2 regions of the Pseudoalteromonas sp. SWYJZ98 genome follow, and region 2 is predicted to be linked to the other one. Evidence: predicted binding sites of a transcription regulator. Region 2 holds the regulator's gene; the other holds the start of a gene.
What was found. The regulator LexA, encoded in region 2, represses DNA repair genes until DNA is damaged. The targets are predictions, from matches to a motif close to TACTGTATNNNNATACAGTA.

Region 1: a site for LexA is predicted at 2,504-2,523, ahead of uvrD (DNA helicase II). Genes of this name have one in related genera too.

What each region holds. Positions count from the first base shown of each region.
Region 1 covers NZ_JADYXA010000065.1:2,112-7,123, forward strand. The annotation lists gene nudE (ADP compounds hydrolase NudE) at 1-146, opposite strand, end outside; gene yrfG (GMP/IMP nucleotidase) at 208-855, shown strand; gene I6F10_RS19335 (dUTP diphosphatase) at 871-1,494, opposite strand; gene I6F10_RS19340 (YacL family protein) at 1,575-1,943, opposite strand; gene I6F10_RS19345 (hypothetical protein) at 2,060-2,284, opposite strand; gene uvrD (DNA helicase II) at 2,588-4,753, shown strand; gene I6F10_RS19355 (GNAT family N-acetyltransferase) at 4,731-5,012, shown strand, end outside.
Region 2 covers NZ_JADYXA010000042.1:11,818-16,829, reverse strand. The annotation lists gene ctaD (cytochrome c oxidase subunit I) at 1-148, opposite strand, end outside; gene coxB (cytochrome c oxidase subunit II) at 148-1,290, opposite strand; gene lexA (transcriptional repressor LexA) at 1,774-2,391, opposite strand; gene I6F10_RS17065 (PaaI family thioesterase) at 2,559-2,999, shown strand; gene I6F10_RS17060 (hypothetical protein) at 3,000-3,380, opposite strand; gene I6F10_RS17055 (hypothetical protein) at 3,694-4,419, shown strand; gene I6F10_RS17050 (chaperone modulator CbpM) at 4,494-4,814, opposite strand; gene I6F10_RS17045 (DnaJ C-terminal domain-containing protein) at 4,814-5,012, opposite strand, start outside.

The sequences.
Region 1 (5,012 bases), on a different contig from region 2:
CGGCCACCGCCGCGAATTCGCTCATACTGGCGCTCTTCGTTATTAGAAAACTTTAACTCTAAAGACTCCACAGTAAACAGGCGACTTTTAGCAACAACATTGTTACTGAGGATTTGTGGTGGTGTTGGGTGCTTTTTCTGTGTCATTGGCGTTAATTTGCTATCATGGCAGTTAGTTCAATAATAAACCTTATAAGTTGAAATTCCTATGTTAAATTGGTCAAAAATCGATACCGTTTTGCTCGACATGGATGGAACATTACTCGATTTACATTACGACAGTCATTTTTGGCTTAACGTTATCCCTGCGCAACACGCATTAGCTAGAGGCATTAGCCTAGATGCAGCTAAAGCAGATATTTTAAAACGCTATCAAGCTGTGAGCGGTCAAATACAGTGGTATTGTTTAGATTATTGGGAGCAGCAATTAAGCTTGCCTATAATGGAGCTTAAACTAGAGTCTCAGCATTTAATTAAAATGCGTGAAGACGTACCTCATTTTTTAACCGAGCTTAAAAAAGCAGGCAAAGAGTTAATTTTACTTACCAACGCCCACCCTGAGAGCGTCATGCTAAAATTTGAGCATACAGCGATTGATAACTACCTAGATGGTGTAGTGTCTACTCATGAATATGGAGTAAGTAAAGAGCAGCAAAGTTTGTGGCACCAAGTACAAAAAGACTTAGGGTTTAATAAGCAGCGCACTTTGTTTGTAGATGACAGTGTGCCGGTATTAAATGCCGCACGAGAATACGGCATCGAGCACTTACTTGCAGTTGCTAACCCTGATAGCCAACAACCACATAACGAAATAGCCGATTACCTGAGTGTTACCGACTATCGTAAGATTATTTAACGTAGTTTACTTGGGCTAGATTTTTGGGTAACGCGCTTCAAGGCCTTGGTATACTAACTTTGCAAAATCTGCATGTTCCGTATCAAGGCTTTTAACTACTTCAACTAAATGCTCGTTATCTTCTTGCCCGTTCCACTCTTTGATATAGCTACCATCTTTATAACCGTGATCTTGGCGGAAAAAGTTTAACGTATTTTTCCCTACGTAGCCGCGATATAAATCATCAATATCCATACCCATTTGCGCCATACAGCCAGCAAATGCAGCTGCATTAAACGTTTTATCTGCAACAGCAGAAGCCGCTAATATTTCTAGCGTTTGTTTAAAGTCATCCGCTTGTTGAGCATTACTAAGTTCAGCTTCAAGTTGCTTTGCTAAGTCTTCGTAGCTAGTTTTGCCGTCAATTCTAAGCGATAAACCAAAATGAAAAATATCAACCAACTCTAAAATAACTTGTTCGGTATCTGGTGTTTGTTTTTTCCACCATTTCCAACCATGATGATCCAGCATTTCAGCACACTCAACCCAAATAGCGCGGTACCATTCGAATCCTTGAGTAAACCATTGCTCATGTACTTTAGTGTTCATGGCGTTTTGCATTTCTAGCATAACTACTAGCTTGTTTAAATTGGCAGACATATTCATTCCTGTCGTTTTTGATTAGTGTAATAGTACAGATAAAGGAAGCTTAACGCATCAGCACTATCTTAATATGTAGTTTACTTTGAGCCGCTAAATTCAGCCCATGAATCAATTAAATCAATGAAATCTTCAAAGCCACAACCACTACTTAAACCATTTTCTTCAAGCGCTAAATCGTCATCTTGATACGCTATTAGGTCTTCACTGTCTTGATGAAGCGCATGGGCTTCAAATAGTGCTTCGTCTTTGGTTAATATTAAATCTATTTCTTGGCCTTTTAGCGTTAGCGGCTCATAGCTTGAACTCACCGATGCAATAAGCGCTTGCACCATAGCTACTTTGTCTTTGCCTATTTCTTCGTTTAGCCAGCGACCAATAATGGCGTGTTCACTGCTTATTTTAATACGTAGCCCACTAATAGGGTCGCGAATAAATTGATATTCCATAGGGTTTGCCTGTAAATCTTTAATTGCGTAATTATATACGTAAACGCCCGCAAACCACAGGACATATAAAGTAAAATAGCGCCACAAGGGCGCTATTTTATTCAACTTTAAAGCCGTTAACTTCGCGATCTATAACGCGCTGCGTCAATAATCGACCATAAGTAAATAATAGGCACAAGTACAAAACCTACAAGCACATAAATTAGTGCGTAACTTATTATAATAGCGAGTGCAAAAAATATAGCCGCTAAAATACGCCCTTGCACTAACTGCCCTAAACCAGGAAAAAATATATTACATAATGCTGCGATTACGTTACCGCCAGAACCTTGATCTGCCATACTAACCTCTGTATTTATTTGATTTTATAATTATTTACTTACACACTCTATGCCAATTTATTAAAGCTTACAAATCAAATAGTTAAATTACCCTAGATTTAGAGAGTTAGTAAAAATTGCTAACTTTAGGTCAAATTAGCAATTTTTATTGTGCGTTTACACTTTTTTGTTTGTTTAAAAAATTAGCAAGTTACTCGTTTTTAAGGCTATTTTATAAATAGCTGTTTATAAAAACAGTATTTTATTTAGCCTAACAAAAACACCTGTTATACTGCCCACAATATTGATTAAAAAGGCGTAACGATGGACGTTTCACAATTACTCGATGGCTTAAATGACAAACAACGCGATGCCGTTGCAGCCCCACTACAAAACATGCTGGTATTAGCAGGTGCTGGGTCTGGTAAAACACGAGTGTTAGTTCATCGTATTGCGTGGCTTATGCAAGTTGAGCAAGCATCTGCTTACAGTATTTTTGCCGTAACCTTTACTAATAAAGCGGCTAAAGAAATGCGCAGCCGCGTTGAAGAAACACTAAAAGCCCCTGTAGGTGGTATGTGGATTGGTACGTTCCATGGTTTGTCGCATCGTATTTTACGTGCTCATCACCGTGAAGCTAACTTACCAGAAGCCTTTCAAATTTTAGACTCTGACGATCAACTTCGGATGATCAAGCGCTTATTAAAATCAATGAATATTGATGATAAAAAATGGCCTGCTAAACAATTTGGCTGGTACATTAGCGCCAAAAAAGATGAAGCACTTCGCCCTAAAGATATTCAAGCATACGATATTAACGAGCAAATGATGCTGCGTGTTTACGCCGCCTACCAAGAGGCCTGTGATAGAGCAGGACTAGTAGATTTTGCCGAAATATTACTACGCAGCTACGAAGTGTTAAAAAATAACCCTACGTTACTACGTCATTACCAGCAACGCTTTGCACATATGCTCGTAGACGAGTTTCAAGATACAAATACCATTCAATATGCATGGTTAAAGTTACTTGCAGGCGATACAAGCAGTATCATGATTGTAGGCGACGATGACCAAAGTATTTACGGTTGGCGCGGTGCTAAAATCGAAAATATTAAACGATTTTTAACTGACTTTAGCGCAGAAACCATTCGTCTTGAACAAAACTACCGTTCAACTGCAACTATTTTGAAAGCGTCTAATGCATTAATTCAAAATAACTCAGAGCGTATGGGTAAAAGCTTATGGACCGACGGTAACGATGGCGAGCCAATTTCTATTTATGCGGCATTTAATGAGTTAGACGAAGCGCGCTTTGTAAGTAGCAAACTACGAAGCTGGTTAAATGCAGGTAATGCCCTACAAGATGCCGCAATTTTATACCGTAGTAACGCGCAATCTCGTGTACTCGAGGAAGCCATGCTACAAGAAGGCTTAAAATACCGTATTTATGGTGGTATGCGATTCTTCGAACGACAAGAAATTAAAGATGCGTTGTCGTACTTACGCCTAGTAGGTAATCGTCAAGACGATGCCGCATTTGAGCGTGTAATTAATACGCCAGCACGCGGTATTGGCGATAAAACATTGAGCCATATACGAGATTGTGCACGAGCAGAATCGTTACCGCTTTGGTATGCCGCAAAAGCAATTGTAGAACAACAGCATTTATCTGGTCGTGCTTCTGGTGCAGTAAGTAAGTTTGTAGAACTAGTAGAACAAATAGAAGATAAAATTAGCGATCTAACTTTGCATGAGCAAGCCAAGTACACAATTCAAACCTCAGGCTTAATGGCAATGTACCAAGCCGAAAAAGGTGAAAAAGGCCGTGCTCGCGTAGAAAACTTAGAAGAGCTAATTAGCGCTTGTGATCAGTATGAGCTGCCTGAAGACGAAGAGTACAGCTCACCTTTACAAGGCTTTTTAGCCCATACGTCACTTGAGTCAGGTGAAGGACAAGCAGAAGAACACGAAGACGCCGTACAAATGATGACGCTTCACTCAGCTAAAGGCTTAGAGTTTCCGCTAGTGTTTATGGTAGGCGTAGAAGAAGGCATGTTTCCTTCTCAGCAAAGCAACGAAGAGTCGGGTCGCTTAGAAGAAGAGCGCCGCCTTTGTTATGTAGGCATGACACGAGCAATGGATAAGTTATACATTAGCCATGCTGAGAGTCGCCGTTTATACGGGCAAGAAAAATACCATAGCCCATCTCGCTTTTTACGCGAAATCCCTGAAGACTGCGTAGAAGAAATCCGTATTAAAACACAGGTTTCTCGCCCGCCTGCCGCTGGGCGTTTTAGCGCATCAGTTAGCCATGCCGCATTTGAAGACAGTGGCTTTAACTTAGGACAACGCGTACTGCATGCTAAGTTTGGTATTGGTACTGTACTGAATTATGAAGGTAGTGGCGCACAATCTCGCGTACAAGTTAACTTTGACGACCTTGGTAGCAAATGGTTAGTAACGGCCTATGCACGATTACAAGCGGTATAAAGCACACCTAAATGAGTTAGAGCAACAATTAGCTGGCGCGTATCATCGTCAGCTAGTGTTGATCACGGGCAGCCCAGCTTGGTGTTATGAAATACTTAACTCATTAATAGATGAAAACAATACACTTGTTGTATCAAAGCAGTGCGCGATTAAAAATTCGTACTGGCCTACTCGCACACACCAAATTTTAGGGCAAGAATTTGCTCATGCTGTTTACGATGGTTTTAGTGGTTTGCACCCTGATAAACTTGCAGCACTT
Region 2 (5,012 bases):
CAATTAAGAACATGGTCAGCGAAAAAATTAAATATAAACTACCTATATCTTTATGATTAGTTGTGTAAAGCCAGCGTTTAAAACCTTTAGCTGGGTGATGAGCATGATGAGCTTCATTGGCGTTAGGTTGTTCTACTATGCTACTCATTAGTTCGCCTCCACTTTGGCATCAAGTGCTGTCTGTATTTGACTCGGTTGAATAACATCACCCGTATCATTACCCCACGCATTACGTTTATAAGTAATAACCGCAGCTAATTGCTTTATAGATAACTGCTTGGCAAAAGCTTGCATTGCCGTACCGGGTCGTCCATGGATAACTACATCAATGTGATCTTTTATATCGCCAAGCACTATCGGGCTGCCTTTAAGTGCAGGAAATACGCCCGGTAACCCCATGCCAGTAGGTTGATGACATGCAGCACAATTAGCCATATATACTTGTTCGCCTAAAGTCATTAATTCTTCTTTTGGGAGGGTTTTATCAAGTAATGCGGCATCTGCTAATGCTGCTTTTTGTTTAGCCTGCTTTTCATCTGCAAGCCATGTTTTAAAATCAGCCTCAGATTTAGCGACCACCACAACGGGCATAAAGCCATGGTCTTTACCACACAACTCAGCACATTGGCCTCGGTAAGTACCTTCTTCGTTTATGTTCGTCCATGTTTCGTTTATAAAGCCGGGGTTAGCATCTTTTTTAACTGCAAAATCAGGTACCCACCAAGAGTGAATAACATCGTCAGAAGTCATTAAAAATCGTACTTTTTGATTTATTGGCAGTACAAGAGGCTTATCAACCTCAAGTAAGTAGTTAGGATTTTTATCTGCAAGATTCGCGATTTCATCTTGCGGGGTAGATAAAATAGAGTAGAACTCTACATCTTCACCCATATATTCATAATGCCATTTCCATTGCGAACCCGTAATTTTAATAGTGAGATCAGCTTTGCTGGCATCTTCCATTGCAATTAGGGTTTTAGTGGCTGGTACTGCCATAGCAATTAAAATAACAAACGGAATTGCAGTCCAAAGTATTTCTACTTTAGTGCTTTCGTGAAATTGGGCAGGTACAGCCCCTTTAGATTTACGGTGATGAATAAGTGCCCAAAACATAATTGCGAACACTATCACCCCAATCACACAACATATTATAAATATGGTCATGTGCAGCTGATATACATTATTGCTTATATCGGTTACGCCTTTGCGCATATTGTATTGGCTGTTAGCCAAAACTGGGTGCGAAAAAACACATAATATAAGCCACAAGGTAGAGGTCAGTTTACCCATGTGACGGCTCCTTTGATGCTATTGCGAATGCAAAGCGAAGAGGCATACGGCTTAAACGCCAATTCGTTATTTTTATTTTTTTAGCCAATCTTATTTAATATTGATTGGTTTTGCTGCGCCAACAACGAGTTTATGTATATTGTGTGTTCTCAAAACTAAAAAGCTGTGAGTTATTATTAGCTCAGCGCATTAACAATTAGCTAAAAAACGAACAACAAGCAAGTTTTAGTATAAAAAACAATCAGGTGATATTGAATAATTAATAAAAAATCGGTAATCAACTGGGCAACAGAAAGTTCAAAATATGAGCAAAACAAAGGGGTTTAACGCATTCGGAGGGGGAAAATATAAGTGCAAAAAAGTTTACAGCTTAAATAGTCAGTGGGCTGTTTACGCCCTATTTTTAGTACAAATTTTAAAACAAAAATGCGTACTAGTTAGTACGCATTTATAAAACTGCTTGTTTAAAAGCTATTTTTAAAGTCACATCCAATCAGCGTTTCTTATAACGCCAACGGCTAAGCCTTCAATATTAAAAGACTCATTCTCAAGATCTACTTCAATAGAGTCAAAATCGTCGTTTTCAGCATGAAGTAATACTTTACGACCCGCTTTCTCAAGACGTTTTACAGTTACGTCTTCGTCTAGGCGGGCAACAACAACTTGTCCGTTTTCAGCGGTTTGAGTACGATGTACAGCAAGTAAATCACCATCCATAATACCAATATCTTTCATGCTCATACCGTTAACGCGTAGTAAAAAATCTGCAGCCGGTTTAAACATTAATGGATCGATTTTGCAGTGACTTTCAACGTGCTCTTGCGCCAAAATAGGTGAACCAGCAGCAACACGCCCTATAAGCGGTAAACCTAATTGTTCTGGCTCTTCTTCTTCAATTAATTGAATACCACGGCTTGCACCTGGTTTCATTTTAATTGCGCCTTTTTTAGCAAGTGCTTTTAAATGTTCTTCAGCAGCATTGGCACTTTTAAAACCTAATGTTTGCGCTATTTCAGCACGTGTAGGAGGCATACCAGTGTCTTTAATAAAAACTTTAATTAGTTCGAGTATTTGAGCTTGGCGGTTCGTTAATGGTCGCATACAACTGGTTTTCCATACAGTATATTTAACTGTGAGTATATACAGTTAAATAAAAATCGCAAATTTAAATTAAGCCTTAAAATAGCTAAAGTAATTTCACTTGTGTACATTTTAGGGATATAACTAAAGCTAAGTTTATAAATGATTAAAAATGCAAAGGAGACATTATGAGTATTTGGTACCAGCCCATCACCTTAGAGCTGTGCAAGCAGTTAGAACAAGGCATTAATGGCCAAGGAACATTAATGAAAACTATGGGGATAGAAGTCACAGAAATTGGCGATGATTATTTGGTTGCCACAATGCCGGCAATTCCTGAGCATCATAACCCAATGGGGATGGTTCACGGCGGAGCTAACGTTGTACTTGCCGAAACAGTTGCCAGCTATGCCGCTAACTTTGTTGTCGATTTTACTAAATTTTACTGTGTAGGGCAGGAAATTAGCGCAAGTCATTTAAAAGCATCTCGCAACGGCACTTTAACAGCAACGGCAAGAGCGTTTCATATTGGCAAACGTAGTTCAGTATGGGAAATAAAAATTACAAATAGCCGCAATGAGCTGTGCTGCGTATCAAAAATGACCGCAGCAGTCGTAGAGCGAAGATAGTTACTTTTCGATTGGGTAAATGGTAATTTCCATACCCGCACCAATCGCAGATATACGCAATAATGTATCTGCATCTAAGGCTTGATTAAAGCACTTAGGAGAAGTCCCTGATTCAAAACCAATATCAAACGTTCTACGTGAACAGCTTAACCATTGCTTTAGCGCGTTACGCGAACACGATTCAATAAGCTCACATATATGGTTTATGGCTTTATCAGGTGTGCTCACCTCACCTGTAGCTTCAATACGCGCTAGTTGACGGTATTCGTCTTTGTCATAATGTAAAATCGTCGCGACTTTTTTCAAGTCCGCCACTAGCAAACTAATATCTTGCTTTGATTCAAGCTCAAGATCTACATTTAAAAATTGAATTTCCGACATCGTTTCGTATTTATCCTCTAATAATTTCATTGCAAACTTTAACGCAGTTTTACCGTTATACCAAATCAACTATGCTCTATTAACCACTTTATATGGATATTTCGCAGCTTTTAAGTATTTTTTAGCATTTAAAGCTAGCTGGATATCAAATATTCAGCTCAATTAAACAGATAAGTCATGTTAGGAATTTAAGTGTAATCTTTTTTATTTTTAAATGATTACAGTAAGCTATAGTTTAAACTGCGACAAAATGTCGCAGTAACTTATCCTATTAATGTAATAAACTAGCCTCTAAAAATAATAAGACTAAAACATGAATAAAAAAATATTTAAACATGCTCGCAAGTTACATAAATGGTTAGGTTATTTATTAGCACTACAAATTTTAGCATGGTTACTAGGTGGTTTAATTATGAGTGCAATCCCTCTTGATAAAGTTCATGGGGAGCATCTTGCAACACGTACTCTTAATAACCCATTTACGCAGGCTGATTATGTTGCCTCCCTTGACGATATTGCCTCTCAGGTGGTTAATCCAACACAAATAATTTTTGAGAACTTCTTAACTACACCACTTATTACTGTCTTTAGTAATAACGAGCAGCAAAGCTTCAATGGCATAACAGGCCGACCATTTGAACCGCCAACTAAAATACAAATTACCGCAAATGCTAAAGCACACTTACTTATTGACGCTCAAGTAACAAGCGCTGTACTACTAAAGCTAGGTATGCGAGAAGTAGGATATAAAACCAATGTTTGGCAGGTCCAATTTGACGACACATTTAACACAACACTGTACTTGTCAGAAAATAACGGCAAAGTTATTACCGTTCGCAGCACACTATGGCGAATATTTGACTTTTTTTGGATGTTACACATTATGGATTACGATGAACGAGAGGATTTGAATAATCCACTGCTTATTAGTTTTGCAGCAACCAGCGTACTCTTTTGTCTAAGTGGAATATTACTACTTATGCAAAATATACGACTAAAACGATTTATCCGAATCAAAAGTAAGAATAAATCAAAGTAGGCATATTGGTTTTTGAGAGCTAGCGCATGCTCATCAAAGAGTAAATCGCCCTAGGAAGTACCTAAGGGCAGATTTTATTCCAAGTGTTTAAATCGACTCAAATGTCGCTTTAACATTTCGTTTTCGGAAATTAACTCATCACGCTCATCCAGCAATTGTAGAACTAAAGCTATTGCAGACCAATCTAACGAAAAGTCCTGTTGAATACGGGCTGCTTTTTTAACTAGGGTCACTGCAGATACCGTAAATTGCCATTGCGTAACGTGCTCCCCCTCAATTGGAACCGCAATATTGTGCTCAACTAGCTCATATAAAATTGCTTCGCTAATATCACTACTCAAACATAGCTCTTTGCTAGTAAGTAAATCATCTTTTTGTGTCACGATAATTTGCATTATGGCTTGCTCCAGTTATTACGGGGATCAAAGTGAGCTTTTTCGGCTAATTCTTCCCAAAGTTTTTTACTGGTATCATCAACAGATGTTGGATTAACAATTTTAAGCACAGCAAATAAATCACCTTTGGCTTTTTTACTCATTAATCCCTTACCTTTAATACGCAAGCGTTGACCAGACTGACTATTAGATGGAATA